DNA from 2 places in the Oceanimonas sp. GK1 genome. Region 2 is predicted to be linked to the other one. Evidence: predicted binding sites of a transcription regulator. Region 2 holds the regulator's gene; the other holds the start of a gene.
What was found. Region 2 encodes sigma-54, which starts transcription at its own class of promoters, with help from an activator protein. Its sites were predicted from a motif close to TGGCACNGTTTTNGCTT; they were not measured.

Region 1: a site for sigma-54 is predicted at 5,257-5,273, ahead of GU3_RS14955 (cytochrome ubiquinol oxidase subunit I). Genes of this name have one in related genera too.

The regions. Positions count from the first base shown of each region.
Region 1 covers NC_016745.1:3,161,675-3,169,140, forward strand. Annotated here, with positions in the region: gene GU3_RS14945 (GAF domain-containing protein) at 1-2,470, opposite strand, end outside; gene GU3_RS14950 (cytochrome d ubiquinol oxidase subunit II) at 2,707-3,702, opposite strand; gene GU3_RS14955 (cytochrome ubiquinol oxidase subunit I) at 3,704-5,110, opposite strand; gene GU3_RS14960 (sensor histidine kinase) at 5,405-7,273, shown strand; gene GU3_RS14965 (sigma-54 dependent transcriptional regulator) at 7,270-7,466, shown strand, end outside.
Region 2 covers NC_016745.1:908,480-915,945, reverse strand. Annotated here, with positions in the region: gene mlaE (lipid asymmetry maintenance ABC transporter permease subunit MlaE) at 1-592, opposite strand, end outside; gene mlaF (phospholipid ABC transporter ATP-binding protein MlaF) at 582-1,382, opposite strand; gene GU3_RS04315 (KpsF/GutQ family sugar-phosphate isomerase) at 1,558-2,532, shown strand; gene kdsC (3-deoxy-manno-octulosonate-8-phosphatase KdsC) at 2,529-3,083, shown strand; gene lptC (LPS export ABC transporter periplasmic protein LptC) at 3,080-3,628, shown strand; gene lptA (lipopolysaccharide transport periplasmic protein LptA) at 3,597-4,118, shown strand; gene lptB (LPS export ABC transporter ATP-binding protein) at 4,121-4,846, shown strand; gene GU3_RS04290 (RNA polymerase factor sigma-54) at 4,888-6,324, shown strand; gene hpf (ribosome hibernation promoting factor) at 6,349-6,636, shown strand; gene ptsN (PTS IIA-like nitrogen regulatory protein PtsN) at 6,639-7,085, shown strand; gene rapZ (RNase adapter RapZ) at 7,095-7,466, shown strand, end outside.

The DNA.
Region 1 (7,466 bases), 1.3 Mb from region 2:
GGCCCAGCAGCAGGGCGGCTTCCAGCCCGCTCATGCCAGGTAGGTTAATGTCCATCAGAATAAGACTCGGCGGGCTGGCACAGGCCATTTCAAAGGCCAGCTCCGCCGAGGGCACGCAGGTGAGCTCAACGCCGTCGAGTGGCTCGAACAGCTCGCTCAGCAGCCGCTGATTGGCCGGGTTGTCTTCCACATACAGCACCGTCCTGCCGGCCCCCTCGGCCGGCGCCCGGGACGGCAATGCCTCCGTCAGGGCCGCGGGTGCCGGTGTGGCCAGCGGCAGGCAAAACCAGAACTCGCAGCCTTCCCCCGGTACCGTCTCGACGCCAATCTCCCCCTGCATCTGCTCGACGATGCGCTTGGTCAGGGCCAGGCCCACGCCGGTGCCCTCGATGGCGCCGTTTTCGGCGCCCAGGCGGTTAAAGGGCTGGAACAGCTGACTGAGCTTGTCGGCGGCAATGCCCGGGCCCGTGTCCCGTACCGAAATGCGCAACCGCTCCCCCTCGCAGCGACAGCCGATGTGCACCTGGCCCTGCGGACGATTGTATTTGATGGCATTGGACAGCAGGTTGAGCAGCACCTGCTTGAGCCGGGTGTAATCGGCGGTCACGGCCCCGCACCGGCCCATCTGGGGCTGCAGCCGAATATGTTGTTGCTGGGCCATGGGCGAGAGAATATCGCAGGCCTCGCGCACCACATCGGCCACCTCAATGGCCTCAAACGACATGTCGATGCGGCCGGCCTCGATGCGTGCCAGATCCAGTACCTCGTTGATCAGCGTGAGCAGGTGATTGCCGCTTTTATAGATTTGCTCCACCTGCCGGTGCTGACGCTCGTCCAGAGGCGTGCGCTGGTTGTTCAGCAGCAACTGGGCAAAGCCCATGATGGCGTTGAGTGGCGTGCGCAGCTCGTGGCTCATGGAGGACAAAAATTCGGTCTTCGCCCGGCTGGCCCGCTCGGCTTCGTCCCGGGTCTGGCGCAACTGCTCGGTAAAGGCATCCCGCTCGTTGAGCTGGCGATAAAGATTGATCAGCAGGGCACAGGTGGAGGTAAAGGGCTCCAGCCAGGCCACCAGCTCCTGACTGTAGTCGTCGCGGCCGTTGGCGATGGCAAACATGCCAATCACTTCGCCGTCATCGAGAATGGGCACCCCCAGAAAGTTGTGCAGCGGCGGGTGGCCGGGGGGAAAGCCGCCCCGGCGGGGATCTTCGGCCAGGTCGTTACTGAGCACGGTTTCCCCCCCGGCGAACACGCGGCCCAGCATGCTGTCCGGATTGGTGAGCAGCATCTCCCCCGCCTGCCATCGCTGCATCAGCTGGCGGGACGCCTCGCTCCAGGACAAGTCGGTAATGGCATGCACCTTCAGCGCCGGCCCGTTTTCCGCGGGCAGCACTTCGCCGATCAGCGAATAATCACTGCCGGTCAGCGTACGCAGGGCGTCCTGCAAAAAGGCCCACAGCCGGTTGCCGGACATCAGCGCGTGGTAGTCGGTCAGCCCCTTGTGCAGCACGCTCAGCAACTGCTGCTGGCGCGCCACCATTTCCGCTGCCCGGCGCTCGCGCTGCTCGGCGCTGTGCATCTCGCTCAGATCCGTGAGAATACCGATAAACTCGGCATGCTCATGGGGCCCGCTCTGGTGCACCTGGCCCACCGCCAGATGCACCGGCACCGAGTGTCCGTTCCGGTGCAGCGCCGCCACCCTGCGGCCCTTGCCGATAACCCTGGCCTCGCCGCCCTCGAGATAGTTGCGAATATAGTGATCGTGATGGGGCGCCCACCGGGCCGGCATCAGCCGGCTGACATTGTGCCCCAGCACCTCGTCGCGCCGGTAACCGAGCAGGTTGAGGGCATAGTCATTGATTTCCTGAATAAGCCCCCGGCCATCGATACGCACTATGCCCGCCGCCGCCCCCTGGGTAATGGCCTGGTAGCGGGCCAGCCGGCTGTCGCTCAGGAGTGCCTGCTCATTCAGCATGTGCCGCTTTCTGCGCAGTCGCAGCAGCGCCCGGGCCTGGCCGGCCAGCAGCTCCAACTGGCGTAGCGCCTCCTCATTCAGGGTACGGGGCTGGCTGTCCAGCACCGCCAGCACGCCCACCACCAGACCGGGCTCCAGGCAAAGGGGCACACCGGCGTAAAAACGCAGGCCCGGCTCGCCGGTGACCAGGGGATGCTCGGCAAAACGCGGATCCTGGCTGGCATCGGCCACCACCAGCGGCGTACCGTCGGCCACCACCCAGTTGCAGAAGGCGGTGTCCCGCGGGCTCTGCTGCACCGCCAGGCCCCAGCGACCACGGCTCCACTGGCGGTCTTCGTCCACCAGCGAAATCAGCCCCATGGGCATCTTCAGTAACAAACAGGCCAGCTCGACCAGTTGATCGAATTCCGGATCGACCGGGGTGTCGAGCAGATGCAGCCGACGCAGGCTGGCCAGTCGGGCCGGCTCGTTGGCAGGCAGGGGGGCGGGGCTTTTCATGATCAACATTCCCTGTTGGCCGCACCGGCAGGCGCCGGTGCTGCGTATTATTATCTTTCTCAACGGCATCTTAACGCTCCCGGAAAACAAAAACGACCCGTCAGGGTCGCTTTGTGATCAAGGGGAAGGTCAGATGCCCGTGAGCAGCAGCCGAATGAGCAGGCCGGCCAGAGTGAGCACCGCCACCCCCGCCAGGTAAAGGCCGGCAAACCACAGCCAGCCTTTTTTACCCGCCATCAGTAGCCTTCCTCAAAGTCTTCCACCTTGCCGGAGAAAATGCGGTAGCCCCACAGGGTATAGGCGCAGATCAGCGGCAAAAAGATGAGAATGCCGGGCAGCAGGAACAGCAGGCTGGAGTCCGGCGCGCTGGCCTGCCACAGGGTCAGCTGGTGGGGGATCAGGTAAGGGAACAGGCTCACCACCAGGCCGCCAAAGCCCAGCAGGAACAGACCGCAGGCCAGCCAGAAGGGCCGGGTTTCGTGCGGCTCGCCGTCCAGATCCCGGTACAGCAGAAAACCGAGCACCGCACTCAGCAGCGGCAGCGGCGACAGCCACAGCAAATTGAGGCCGTCAAACCAGCGGGCACTCACCTCCTCGTTGGCCAGCACCATCCACAGGCTGAGTACCAGCAAAATGACCATAATGGCCACCACCAGCCGGCGGCCAAGCTGGGCGGCCCGGGCCAGCACGGGATCCCGGCTTTTCAGCACCAGGTAGCAACAGGCCAGCAGGGCATAGGCCACCATCAGCGAAAACCCGGTGAAGATGCTGAACGGGCTGAGCCAGGCCAGGGCGCCCAGCTCACCGGGACCGGCCTCCACCCCCTGCACCACGGCACCGAGAATGGCGCCCTGACAAAAGGTGGCCACGGTGGAGCCAAGCCAGAACGACTTGTCCCACCAGGGCTTGGAGCGGTGCGACTTGAAGCGGTATTCAAAGGCCACGCCGCGGAAAATCAGCCCGATCAGCATAATGATGATGGGCGTATACAGGGTGGACAGAATGCCGGCGTAGGCGGCGGGAAAGGCCGCAAACAGCACCACGCCGCCAAACACCAGCCAGGTTTCGTTGCCGTCCCACACATGGGAGATGGAGCGCATCATGTGATCCCGCTCGCCTTCGCTTTGAAACCAGGGATACAGAATGCCGAGGCCGAGGTCAAAGCCGTCCAGCACCACGTACATCAGCACCGCAAAGCCCAGCAGCAAATAATAAAACAGCGCCAGATCCATCTCAGTTCTCCACCACATCGTGTTGCAGTTTTTTCACCCAGGCCAGGGCGAAGCCGGGGGCCTGAATGCCGATCATGTGCTGCTCCAGCCGGGCCATGTCCGGCGGCCCCTTGCGCACCAGTTTGGCCATAAAGTAGAGGTACACGCAAAACAGCAGGCTGTAGGTGAGCACGAACAGGGTGAGCGAGAACAACACCCGCTCCGCCGGCAACGGCGACACCACCTCCATGGTGCGCACCAGGCCATGCACCAGCCAGGGCTGGCGGCCCACCTCGGCCACGTACCAGCCGGCCAGGGTGGACACCACCCCCGAGGGGATCATCAGCATCATCAGCCACTGAAAGGGCTTGCTCTCAAACTGACCGTGCTTTCTGCGCAGCCACAGTCCCCACAGGGCGGCGCCGATCATCAGCACCCCCAGCCCCACCATGATGCGGAAGGAATAAAACACCAGCGGCACATGGGGGCGGTCTTCCGCGGGCACCGACTTCAGGCCCTGCAGTTCGCCGTCCAGCTCGTGGGTGAGGATCAGTGAAGCCAGCTTGGGAATTTTAATCTCGAAACGGTTGGTCTCGGCCTCCATGTCGGGCACCGCAAACAGCAGCAGCGGCGCGCCACTTTCCTGCTCGGGCCAGATCCCTTCCATCGCCGCCACCTTGATGGGCTGGTGCTCTTTCACGTTGAGGCCGTGAAAGTCGCCGACAATGGCCTGCAGCGGGGCCAGCAGCAGCGCCGCCCACAGCGCCATGGACAGGCCCTTGCGACCAAAGGCCATCTCGCGCTTTTTATACAGATACCAGGCGCTGATACCCCCGATCACAAAGGTGGCGCTGAGCATGGCCGCCAGCAGCATGTGCACCAGCCGGTAGGGCATGGACGGGTTGAAGATCACCTCCATCCAGCTGGCCACCTCGAAGCGACCGTCCACCAGCTCATACCCCGCCGGGGTCTGCATCCAGGAGTTGGCGACGATAATCCAGAACGCCGAAATCCAGGTGCCGACCGCCACCACACAGGTGGAGAAAAAGTGCAGTTTTTCCCCTACCCGCTGCCAGCCGAACAGCATGACGCCCAGAAAGCCCGCCTCCAGAAAGAAGGCGGTCAGCACCTCGTAGGCCATCAGCGGCCCGAGCACGGCGCCGGTGATTTCGGAGAAGCGGGAGAAGTTGGTGCCGAACTCGTAGGACAGCACGATGCCGCTCACCACCCCCATGCCAAAGGTAATGGCAAAGGGCTTGATCCAGAACTTGGCCAGCTGAAAATACACCGGATTGCGGGTTTTCAGCCAGAGCCCTTCCCAGATGGCAATGGCGGTGGCCAAGCCGATGGTGATGGCCGGAAAGATAATGTGAAAACTGACGGTAAAGGCGAACTGTATTCGCGATAAAATGGCGGCATCAAGCTCCATGGGTCCTCCTTAGCGGGCCAGCTGGCGGCGAACCAGTGCCGGCAGCCCCGCCATCAGAAGAACAACCAGGATTGCGGAAAATTCCATCAACAGCGTGATCAGGTTCATTATTGTTTTGCTCACTCGTTAGTCTGGTGACCAGGTAACTGCATTAAGCGTGCCAGCCTTTTGAAAACCCCGTACCGCCTTGCTCTGGATCAATCAAACCGCAAAAACTTGTGTTCACCGACAACAGGGTTTACAGTTTTTTCGCCTCCAACTGTCAACGTCATTTACATCCGGACACGCCGCGTTATGCCCCTGGAACTCGCCTTTGAACTGATGATGATGCTCACCAGCGGCTGCGCCCTGCTGGTGTCGGCCTGGCTGTTCTGGCGCGCCCGCAACCGGCGCAGCATGAAGGCGCTGGCGGGCTTTGGCGTGATGATGGCGCTGTGGTGCGCCGGCCATGTGGCGGTGTTTTACGGCTGGCACGATCTCGGCATGGCGCTGATCCTGGCCAACCCGCTGATGCCCACCTTTTTTCTCGACTTTGCCATTGGCTTTGTCAACCAGGGGCCAAGCCAGCGCCCCTGGTTGAGCCGGCTGGCCCGCTATCGCGGTTTGCTCTATGGCGCCGCCGTGCTGGTCAGTCTGGTCACCCTGTGGCGAGGCGGTGGCGACATCATCGCCTTTGGCCCCTTTGAGCACTATTTCGTGTTTCGCGGCAGCGGCTGGTTCAACATCGGCTACACCATTTTCATCGGCGTGCTGGCCCACGCCCTGCTGCTGTGGGGCTTTGTGCGCCAGCAAGGCAACCGCCGCCGCTCCATCGCCGCCATGTTTGCCGCCGGTGCCTGGGGGCTGTGGCTGGCCACCAGCTTTATTTTTCCGTCGCTGGGGCTGCTGTGGTATCCCTGGCCCATGCTGCTGCTGCCCAGCTACGTGCTGCTGCTGGTGTATGGTGTGGTGCGCTACCAGATGCTGGAGGTTAACGCCTGGGCCAACCGGGCGCTGCTGTGGATTTTAATGACCGGCCTGCTGCTGGGGCTGATGGCGCTGTTCAGCGCCATGGCCGGGCGCCTGGGGATGCAGGCCCTGGCCGCCGTGCCCCAGTGGCAGCTATGGCTGTATTCGCTGTTGCTGCTGATGCTGGCCCTGGCCCTGTACCAGCCGGTCAGCAAGCTGGTGGAGCGGCTGATCTACCCGGGCAGCCGGCTCGATGAGCAACTGCTCGAGACCTGGCTGGCACAACTGCGGGATGCCGACGGCTGGAATTCCCTGGCCGGGACCGCCCAGCAGTTGCTGGCCCGGCAGATGGGCCAGCCGGTCACGGTGCGCCTGCTAACCCGGCCGCCCTATTTCGAGCCCGGTACCGGGCTCGAGCTGTGGTGCCTGCAACTGGCCAACGGCTGGCAATTCCGGCTCAAGGGGTTTGACGATGTCACCCCCGGCATGCGGCTGACCGCCGAGGTGTTCGGCTCTCTGCTGGCCACCCGCTGCGGCCTGCTGGAGCGTTCGCTGCAACTGGCCGAGGCGGAGCGCAAGCGGGTGTCGGAGCAGCACCTGGTAGAGCTGGGCGGGCTGTCGGCAGCCATGGCCCATGAGCTGCGCAACCCGCTCAATATCATTTCCATGGCCACCGCCGGGCTGGACGCGGATCGCAAGGCCATGATCCAGGGGCAGCTCAAGCGGGCCGATCGGCTGATCGTCGACATGCTGGCCTACTCCGGCCAGTTGCAGATTCAGCCGCGCACCCTGCCCCTGGCGCCCCTGCTGGACAGCCTGCGCCCCCAGTTCGACTGGCAAGGGGTGCAGTTTGATTACGCCCTGCCGCCAGACTACCGGCTGTATGCGGATCCGTACCGGCTGCAACAGGTGCTCATTAATCTTGTCGACAACGCCCTGTCGTTTGTGCGCAACCAGGCAGACGGTCAACTGAAGCTGGAAGCCACCGCCACTCCCGGGGTGCTGTGGCTGCACAACAACGGTCCGGCCATCGAGGCCGACCTGCAGGCCCGGCTGTTCCGGCCGTTCGTGACCCAGCGCCAGGGCGGCAGCGGCCTGGGACTGGCCATTGTCCAGCGCATTATGGAGGCCCACGGCGGCCATGTTCGCCACCGCAACGACGCCGGCTGGCCGGTGACCTTTGAGCTTTATTTTCCCGAGGAGTCCACATCATGACCCAGGCCCGCATCGTCGTCATCGACGACGAGCCCGCCTTTCGCACCCTGAGCGCCCAGTGGCTGCAGGCCGAAGGCTACGAGGTGCACACCGGCGCCGATCTCGAGGCATTGCGCGACCTGCTGACGCGGGTAGACGCGGATCTGATCCTGCTGGATCTGTCGCTGCCGCCCCGCTTCGATCCCCATCACAC
Region 2 (7,466 bases):
CTTCCTGCCAGTCCACCGCCGCCTGCATGGCAGACCAGAAGCCGCCTTCGTCCACCCCCAGCCAGTCCACGCCCACCAGCTTGGCGCCCCAGATACCGATCATGTTGAACAGAAACGCCAGCAACGGCATGCTGATAAAGCCGGCCCAGAAGCGGGGCGCCACCACCCGGCGCAGTGGATCCACCCCCATCATTTCCAGGCTGGACAGCTGCTCGGTGGCCTTCATCAGGCCCAGCTCGGCGGTCAGGGCAGAGCCGGCCCGGCCGGCGAACAGCAGGGCGGTGACCACCGGCCCCAGCTCCCGCAGCAACGACAGCGACACCAGCGGTCCCAGGCTGCCCTCGGCACCGAAGTCCACCAGCACGTTATAGCCCTGCAGGGCCAGCACCATGCCGATAAACATGCCCGACACCAGGATGATCAGCACCGACTGGACGCCGACCACGTGCAATTGCTGTACCAGCAGTGGAAAGTGCTTTTTCGGCTGCGGCCGCCCCACCAGGGCGTGGCTCAGCATAAAACCGGCCCGGCCCAGGGCGGTGAGACCGGACACCCCCTGGCGGCCGAGACGGCCAATCACGTCAATCAGCATAAGCCAGTGACTCCCTGTAGTCCGGGGCCGGGTAATGGAAGGGCACGGGCCCGTCCGCCTCGCCCCGCAAAAATTGAATCACCTGGGGATCCTGATGGACCCGCAGCTCCTCGGGAGTACCCGCGGCAATCACCTTTTTATTGGCGATGATGTAGGCGTAGTCGGCGATGGTCATCACCTCGTCCACGTCGTGGGTCACCACGATGGAGGTGAGCTGCTGGGCCCGGTTGAGCTCGGCGATCAGCCGTACCAGTACGCCCATGCTGATGGGATCCTGCCCGGCAAAGGGCTCGTCGTACATGATCAGTTCCGGATCCAGGGCGATGCTGCGGGCCAGGGCCGCGCGCCGGGCCATGCCGCCGGAGAGCTCAGACGGAAACAACTGGGCGGCCCCGCGCAGGCCCACCGCTTCCAGCTTCATCATCACCAGGGTGTGAATAATGGCTTCCGGCAGGCCGCTGTGCTCGCGCAGGGGAAAGGCCACGTTGTCAAATACCGACAGGCCGGTAAACAGGGCGCCACTCTGAAACAGCATTCCCATGCGCCGGCGCACCTCGTACAGCCGGCGGCGGCCCAGGGACGGAATCGACTCGCCGTCAAAGCGCACCTCGCCGCTGTCGGGCTTGATCTGACCGCCGATCAGACGCAGCAAGGTGGTTTTGCCAATGCCGCTGGGCCCCATGATGGCGGTGATCTTTCCGCGCGGAATGTCCATGCTGATGCCCTCGTAAAGAGTGCGATCACCATGGCTGAAGCAAAGGTCCCTTATCTCGACAAGGCTTTGACTCACGCTGTGTCCCCGCAAAAAAGAAAGGATTGTAGGGGTTCGGCCGAATATCGGCAACCGAATGACACCGAATTTGCGCCACCCTCTGACCCAGGAGACTCAGGACTCAACGCATCAAGCCGGTCGCTTCTCGGGCCGGGCTTTTCTATAATGGCGCCGCCTCAGTGTGGAGAAAGCCATGTCAGCAGAATTTGATTATCGTACCACCGCCCGTCGTGTTCTCGATATTGAAAAGGCGGCCCTGGACGGCCTTTATCAATATTTGGATGAGTCCTTCAATCGTGCCTGCCGGCTGATGTTTGACTGCCCCGGCAAGGTGATTGTCACCGGCATGGGCAAGTCGGGCCATATTGCCAACAAGATTGCCGCCACCCTGGCCAGCACCGGCACCCCGGCCTTTTACGTGCACCCGGGGGAAGCCAGCCACGGCGACCTGGGCATGATCGACAGCCGGGACGTGGTGCTGGCCCTGTCCAATTCCGGGGAAAGCGAGGAGATCATCGCCCTGCTGCCGGTGCTCAAGCGCCGCGGCCTCAAGCTGATCTGCATGACCGGCAAGCCCGAGTCCACCATGGCCCGGGAGGCGGACGTGCACCTGTGTACCCGGGTCGAGCAGGAAGCCTGCCCCCTGGGGCTGGCCCCCACCGCCAGCACCACCGCCACCCTGGCCATGGGCGACGCCCTGGCGGTGGCACTGCTGGAAGCCCGCGGTTTTACCGCTGACGACTTCGCCCTCAGCCATCCGGGCGGCGCCCTGGGCAAGCGGCTGCTGCTGCGGGTGGCGGACATCATGCACAAGGAAGAGCGGGTGCCGAAAGTCGCCCTCGATACCCTGGTGATTGAGGCGCTGCTGGAAATCGGCCGCAGCGGCATGGGCTTTACCGCCGTGGTCGACGCCGAAGGCCGGCTGGCCGGCATCTATACTGACGGTGACCTGCGCCGCACCCTGGATCACAAGATAGATGTGCACCACACTCGCATCGCCCAGGTGATGACCCGCAGCTGCACCACGGTGCCCGCCGGCATGCTGGCGGCGGAGGCGGTCAAACTGATGGAAGAGAAAAAGATAAGCGGCCTGCTGGTGCTGGACGAGGAACGGCGCCCGGTCGGGGCCTTTAACATGCACGATTTGCTGCGCGCGGGAGTGATCTGATGACGGTACAAACCCTGTATGGCGCCGTAACCAAAGAGGTCTGGCAGCAACTGAAAGCGGTTCGCCTGCTGATCTGCGACGTGGACGGCGTGCTGTCCGACGGCCTGATTTACCTCGGCAACGAGGGCGAGGAATACAAAAGCTTTTGCACCCGGGACGGCTTTGGCATCAAGGCGGTGCTCAATGCCGGTATCGAGGTGGCGGTGATCACCGGGCGCAGCTCGCGCATCGTCAGTGACCGCATGAGCGCCCTGGGCGTGCGCCACATTTACCAGGGCCAGAGCGACAAGCTGCACAGCTACGGTGAACTGCTTGCCCGCCTGGAGCTCGCGCCGCAACAGGTGGCCTACATCGGTGACGACGTGGTGGACTTGCCGGTAATGCAGGACTGTGGTCTGGGCGTGGCAGTGGCCGATGCCCATCCGCTGGTGCTGCAGCGGGCCGGCTACACCACCCGCACCCCGGGTGGCCGGGGCGCGGTACGGGAACTGTGCGATCTGCTGCTTGATGCCCGTGGCACGCTGGAGCAGGCCGAGGGCATGAGTATATGAGCCGCCAGACCTGGCTGTTTGGTGCCTTGTTCGTGGTGGCCCTGGCGGCCTGGCAATGGTTTGGTAACGACCGCCGAGCGCCGGTCAGTGAGCAGGACTTTCAGCCGGACTTCGTGGCCACCAACCTGACCAGCATACAGTACAACCGGCTGGGGCTGCCCTACCGGGGCATGCAGGCGGAGCATGCAGAGTACTACGAGTCCCTGTCCATGACCCTGATGAAAAAACCTGTTATCTTGCTTTATTCCCCCGATGGCCAGCCCCAGTGGCGGCTGAGCGGGAATGACGGCACCATCAACACCGGCGACAACGCCGTACTCACCGGCAACGTCGTCGGCAAGGGGCTGCAACCGGATGCCCTGGTGGAAACCCTGACCACCGAATATCTGGAAATGGACTTTATCAATAATCGGCTGCGCTCCAACCAGAGGGTGCGGCTGGAAAGCCCGCAATACCAGGCGGAAGGCACGGGCCTGCGAGGCAGGCTGGATCAACAAACGGTGGAATTACTGAATGAAACCCGGGCAACTTATTTCAATCCTTAGTCTTGGTGGCCTGCTTGGCCTGGGTCAGGCACAGGCCAGAGACAGCGATTACCGCCAGCCGGTCACCATCGACGCCGGGCGTCAGCTGGTGGAGCTGGCCGACAACAAGGTCACCTTTATCGACCAGGTGGTGGTCAAGCAGGGCAGCATTGACGTGCGCGCCGACGAGCTGGTAGTGATCCGCAACGAGCAGGGGCTGCAGTCGATGACCGCCAAGGGCAGCCCGGCCACCTACCAGCAAGTGCTCAACAACGGTCAGCCGGTGCATGCCGAGGCCCGGGAAATTCACTATGACATGCGCGCCCGCACCATCACCCTGGTGCAGGACGCCAAACTCAAGCAAAACGACAACATCGTCACCGGTTACCGCATTCGCTACTTTATCGACAAGGAGCAGATGGAAGCCGAAAGCCAGGGCGGCCAGGATCGCGTGACCACCATCTTCCTGCCCGAGCAGGTGCAGGACCTCGATAACCAGGATCAGAACTAAGCATGGCGATACTGAAAGCGCGCGGGCTACAGAAAAGCTACAAGGGCCGCAAGGTAGTGGCCGACGTCAGCCTGACCGTCAACACCGGCCAGATCGTGGGTCTGCTGGGCCCGAACGGTGCCGGCAAGACCACCTCTTTTTACATGATAGTGGGCCTGGTGCAGCGGGACGCGGGCAGCATTACCATCGACGATCAGGACATCAGCCACGAGCCGATGCATGTGCGCGCCCGGGCCGGCATCGGCTACCTGCCTCAGGAAGCCTCCATTTTTCGCCGCCTGAGCGTGGCCGACAACCTGATGGCGGTCTTGCAGACCCGCAAGGATCTGAATGCCGACGGCCGTAACGAAAAAATGGAGCAGCTGCTGGAAGAGTTCAACATCACCCATATTCGCGACAGCTTAGGCATGAGCCTGTCCGGCGGCGAACGGCGACGGGTGGAGATCGCCCGGGCACTGGCGGCAGATCCGCGCTTTATACTGCTCGATGAACCCTTTGCCGGCGTGGATCCCATTTCTGTCATAGACATCAAGAAGATCATTCTGCACCTGAAGGAACGGGGTCTGGGCGTGCTGATCACCGATCACAACGTGCGCGAAACCCTGGACGTATGCGAAAAGGCCTATATTGTCAGTCATGGCCATCGGATTGCGGCCGGGACCCCGGCGGAGATACTGGCCAACGAACAGGTCAAAAAGGTCTATCTCGGCGAACAATTCAGCCTTTGACGGCACCGCGACGCGGTTGATTAGGAAGGACGTTGCAACGAATGAAGCCCACTCTTCAGTTACGCCTTGGCCAACAGCTGACCATGACCCCCCAGTTGCAGCAGGCCATTCGCCTGCTGCAACTGTCCAGCATGGAACTGCAGCAGGAAATCCAGATGGCCCTGGACAGCAACCCGCTGCTGGAGCAGGAGGAGCCGGACAGCATCAAGGTCGACGACAACCGCAACGAAGAGCAGATGGCTTCGGATACCGCCATGGAGCGCAACCAGCTGGGTGAAGATCTGCCCATGGACACCAGCTGGGAAGAGGTGTACACCGCCTCTCCCGTCAGCGGCGGCGCCGGCCTGCCGGAAGGGCTGGAAGACACCGTCTACCAGGGTGAAACCACCGAAAGCCTGCAGGACTACCTGATCTGGCAGATGAACCTGACCCCCTTCAGCGAGACCGATCAGGCCATTGCCCTGGCCATTATCGACGCCATCGACGATGCCGGTTACCTTACCGCCGATATCAACGACTTGCTGCAGGCGGTGTCGGCGGACGAGCTGGACATAGAGGCGGACGAAGTGGAAGCCGTGCTCAAGCGCATTCAGCACTTCGATCCCGTCGGCGTGGCCGCCCGCAGCGTGCAGGAATGCCTGTGCATTCAGCTGGACCAGTTTCCGCCCGACACCCCCTGGCTGGCCGAGGCCCGCAACCTGCTGCTGCAGCACATGGACCTGCTCGGCAACCGGGACTATCGCAGCCTGCAGCGCAAGACCAAACTCCGGGAAGAGGAGCTGCGCGCAGTGCTGGCCCTGATCCAGCAGCTCGAGCCCCGCCCCGGCAGCAGCATTCTTCAGGGCAACTCCGAATACGTTATTCCCGACGTGGTGGTCACCAAACGCAGCGGCGCCTGGGTGGCGGAGCTCAACCCCGAGGCCATGCCCAAGGTACGGCTCAACCAGACCTATGCGGCCCTGGCCAACAAGCCCAGAAACAGCGAAGACGGCCAGTTTATTCGCAACCATTTGCAGGATGCCAAATGGTTCCTCAAAAGCCTTGAAAGCCGAAATGAGACGCTGCTCAAGGTTGCCAATTGTATTGTTGAACAACAACAGGCATTCTTTGAGTATGGAGAAGAGGCCATGAAGCCCATGGTGCTGAACCATGTGGCGGAGGCGGTGGAAATGCATGAGTCCACCATTTCCCGGGTGACCACCCAGAAGTTCATGCACACCCCCAGAGGCGTGTTTGAACTCAAGTACTTCTTCTCCAGCCATGTGGGCACCGACGATGGCGGTGAGTGTTCTTCCACGGCAATTCGCGCCCTGATCAGAAAACTGGTCGGGGCCGAAAACCCGGCCAAGCCGCTGAGCGACAGCAAAATTGCCCAGCTGCTGGCCGACCAGGGGATCAAGGTGGCCAGGCGGACCATCGCCAAGTACAGGGAGTCACTGGCCATTCCCCCTTCCAATCAGCGCAAACGCCTGGTTTAAAGGCAACGACAGAAGGAAGACGTTATGCAAATTAATCTGACTGGACACCATGTCGAAATCACCGATGCACTGCGTGATTATGTAAACAGCAAGTTTTCCCGGCTGGAACGCCACTTCGATCACATCACCAATGCGCACGTCATCCTCAATGTGGAAAAAATGCAGCAGATTGCCGAGGCCAAGCTGCATGTCAGTGGCGGTGAGCTGTTCGCCAACGCCCAGCACGAAAACATGTATGCCGCCATCGATGGCCTCATCGACAAGCTGGATCGCCAGATCATCAAACACAAAGAGAAGCTCAAGCAAAAGTAACCATGGAAGTCGCCGACATACTAAGCAGGGACTGCACCCGCAGTGCAGTTCCCTGCACGAGCAAAAAACGTGCTCTGGAAATCATCAGCGAGCTGGCTGCCGACCACCTCAATATCGGCAGCCAGTCGCTTTTTGACTGTCTGCTGGCCCGGGAGAAAATGGGCAGTACCGGCATTGGCAACGGCATCGCCATTCCCCATGGCCGGATCGGTAATGACAACAAGGCGACGGCCGTACTGCTTACCTTTGCCGAGCCAGTGGAGTTCGATGCCATCGACAATCAGCCGGTCGGTCTGGTGTTTGCCCTGCTGGTGCCGGAGCAGGAATGCAAACAGCACCTTAAAACCCTGTCGCTGATCGCCGAGAAGCTGAGCAACAAGCAGGTCTGCCGGCAACTGCGTCAGGCCGGCAGTGACGAAGAACTTTATCAAATCATGATTTCAGCCTGAGGAGCCAAGATGCAGCTGGTGATTGTCAGTGGCCGTTCCGGGTCGGGCAAGACAGTGGCGTTGCGGGTGCTTGAGGATCTCGGCCACTACTGCGTCGACAACCTGCCGGTGGCACTGCTGCCGGAGCTGGTGCGTCTGCGCCAGGACAAGCCCGGGGCCGTGGCCGTGAGCATAGACGTACGCAACCTGCCCGACAGTCCCGAGCAGCTTGAGGCCTTTCTCGCCGAAGTGCGGGCCATGGACGACGTGCAGCTGTCCAGCTTCTTTATCGACGCCGACAACTCGGTGCTGATCCGTCGTTTTGGCGACACCCGTAGGCTGCATCCCCTGTCCCGCCACAGCCTGACCCTGGACGAGGCCATTCGCGAAGAAACCCACCTG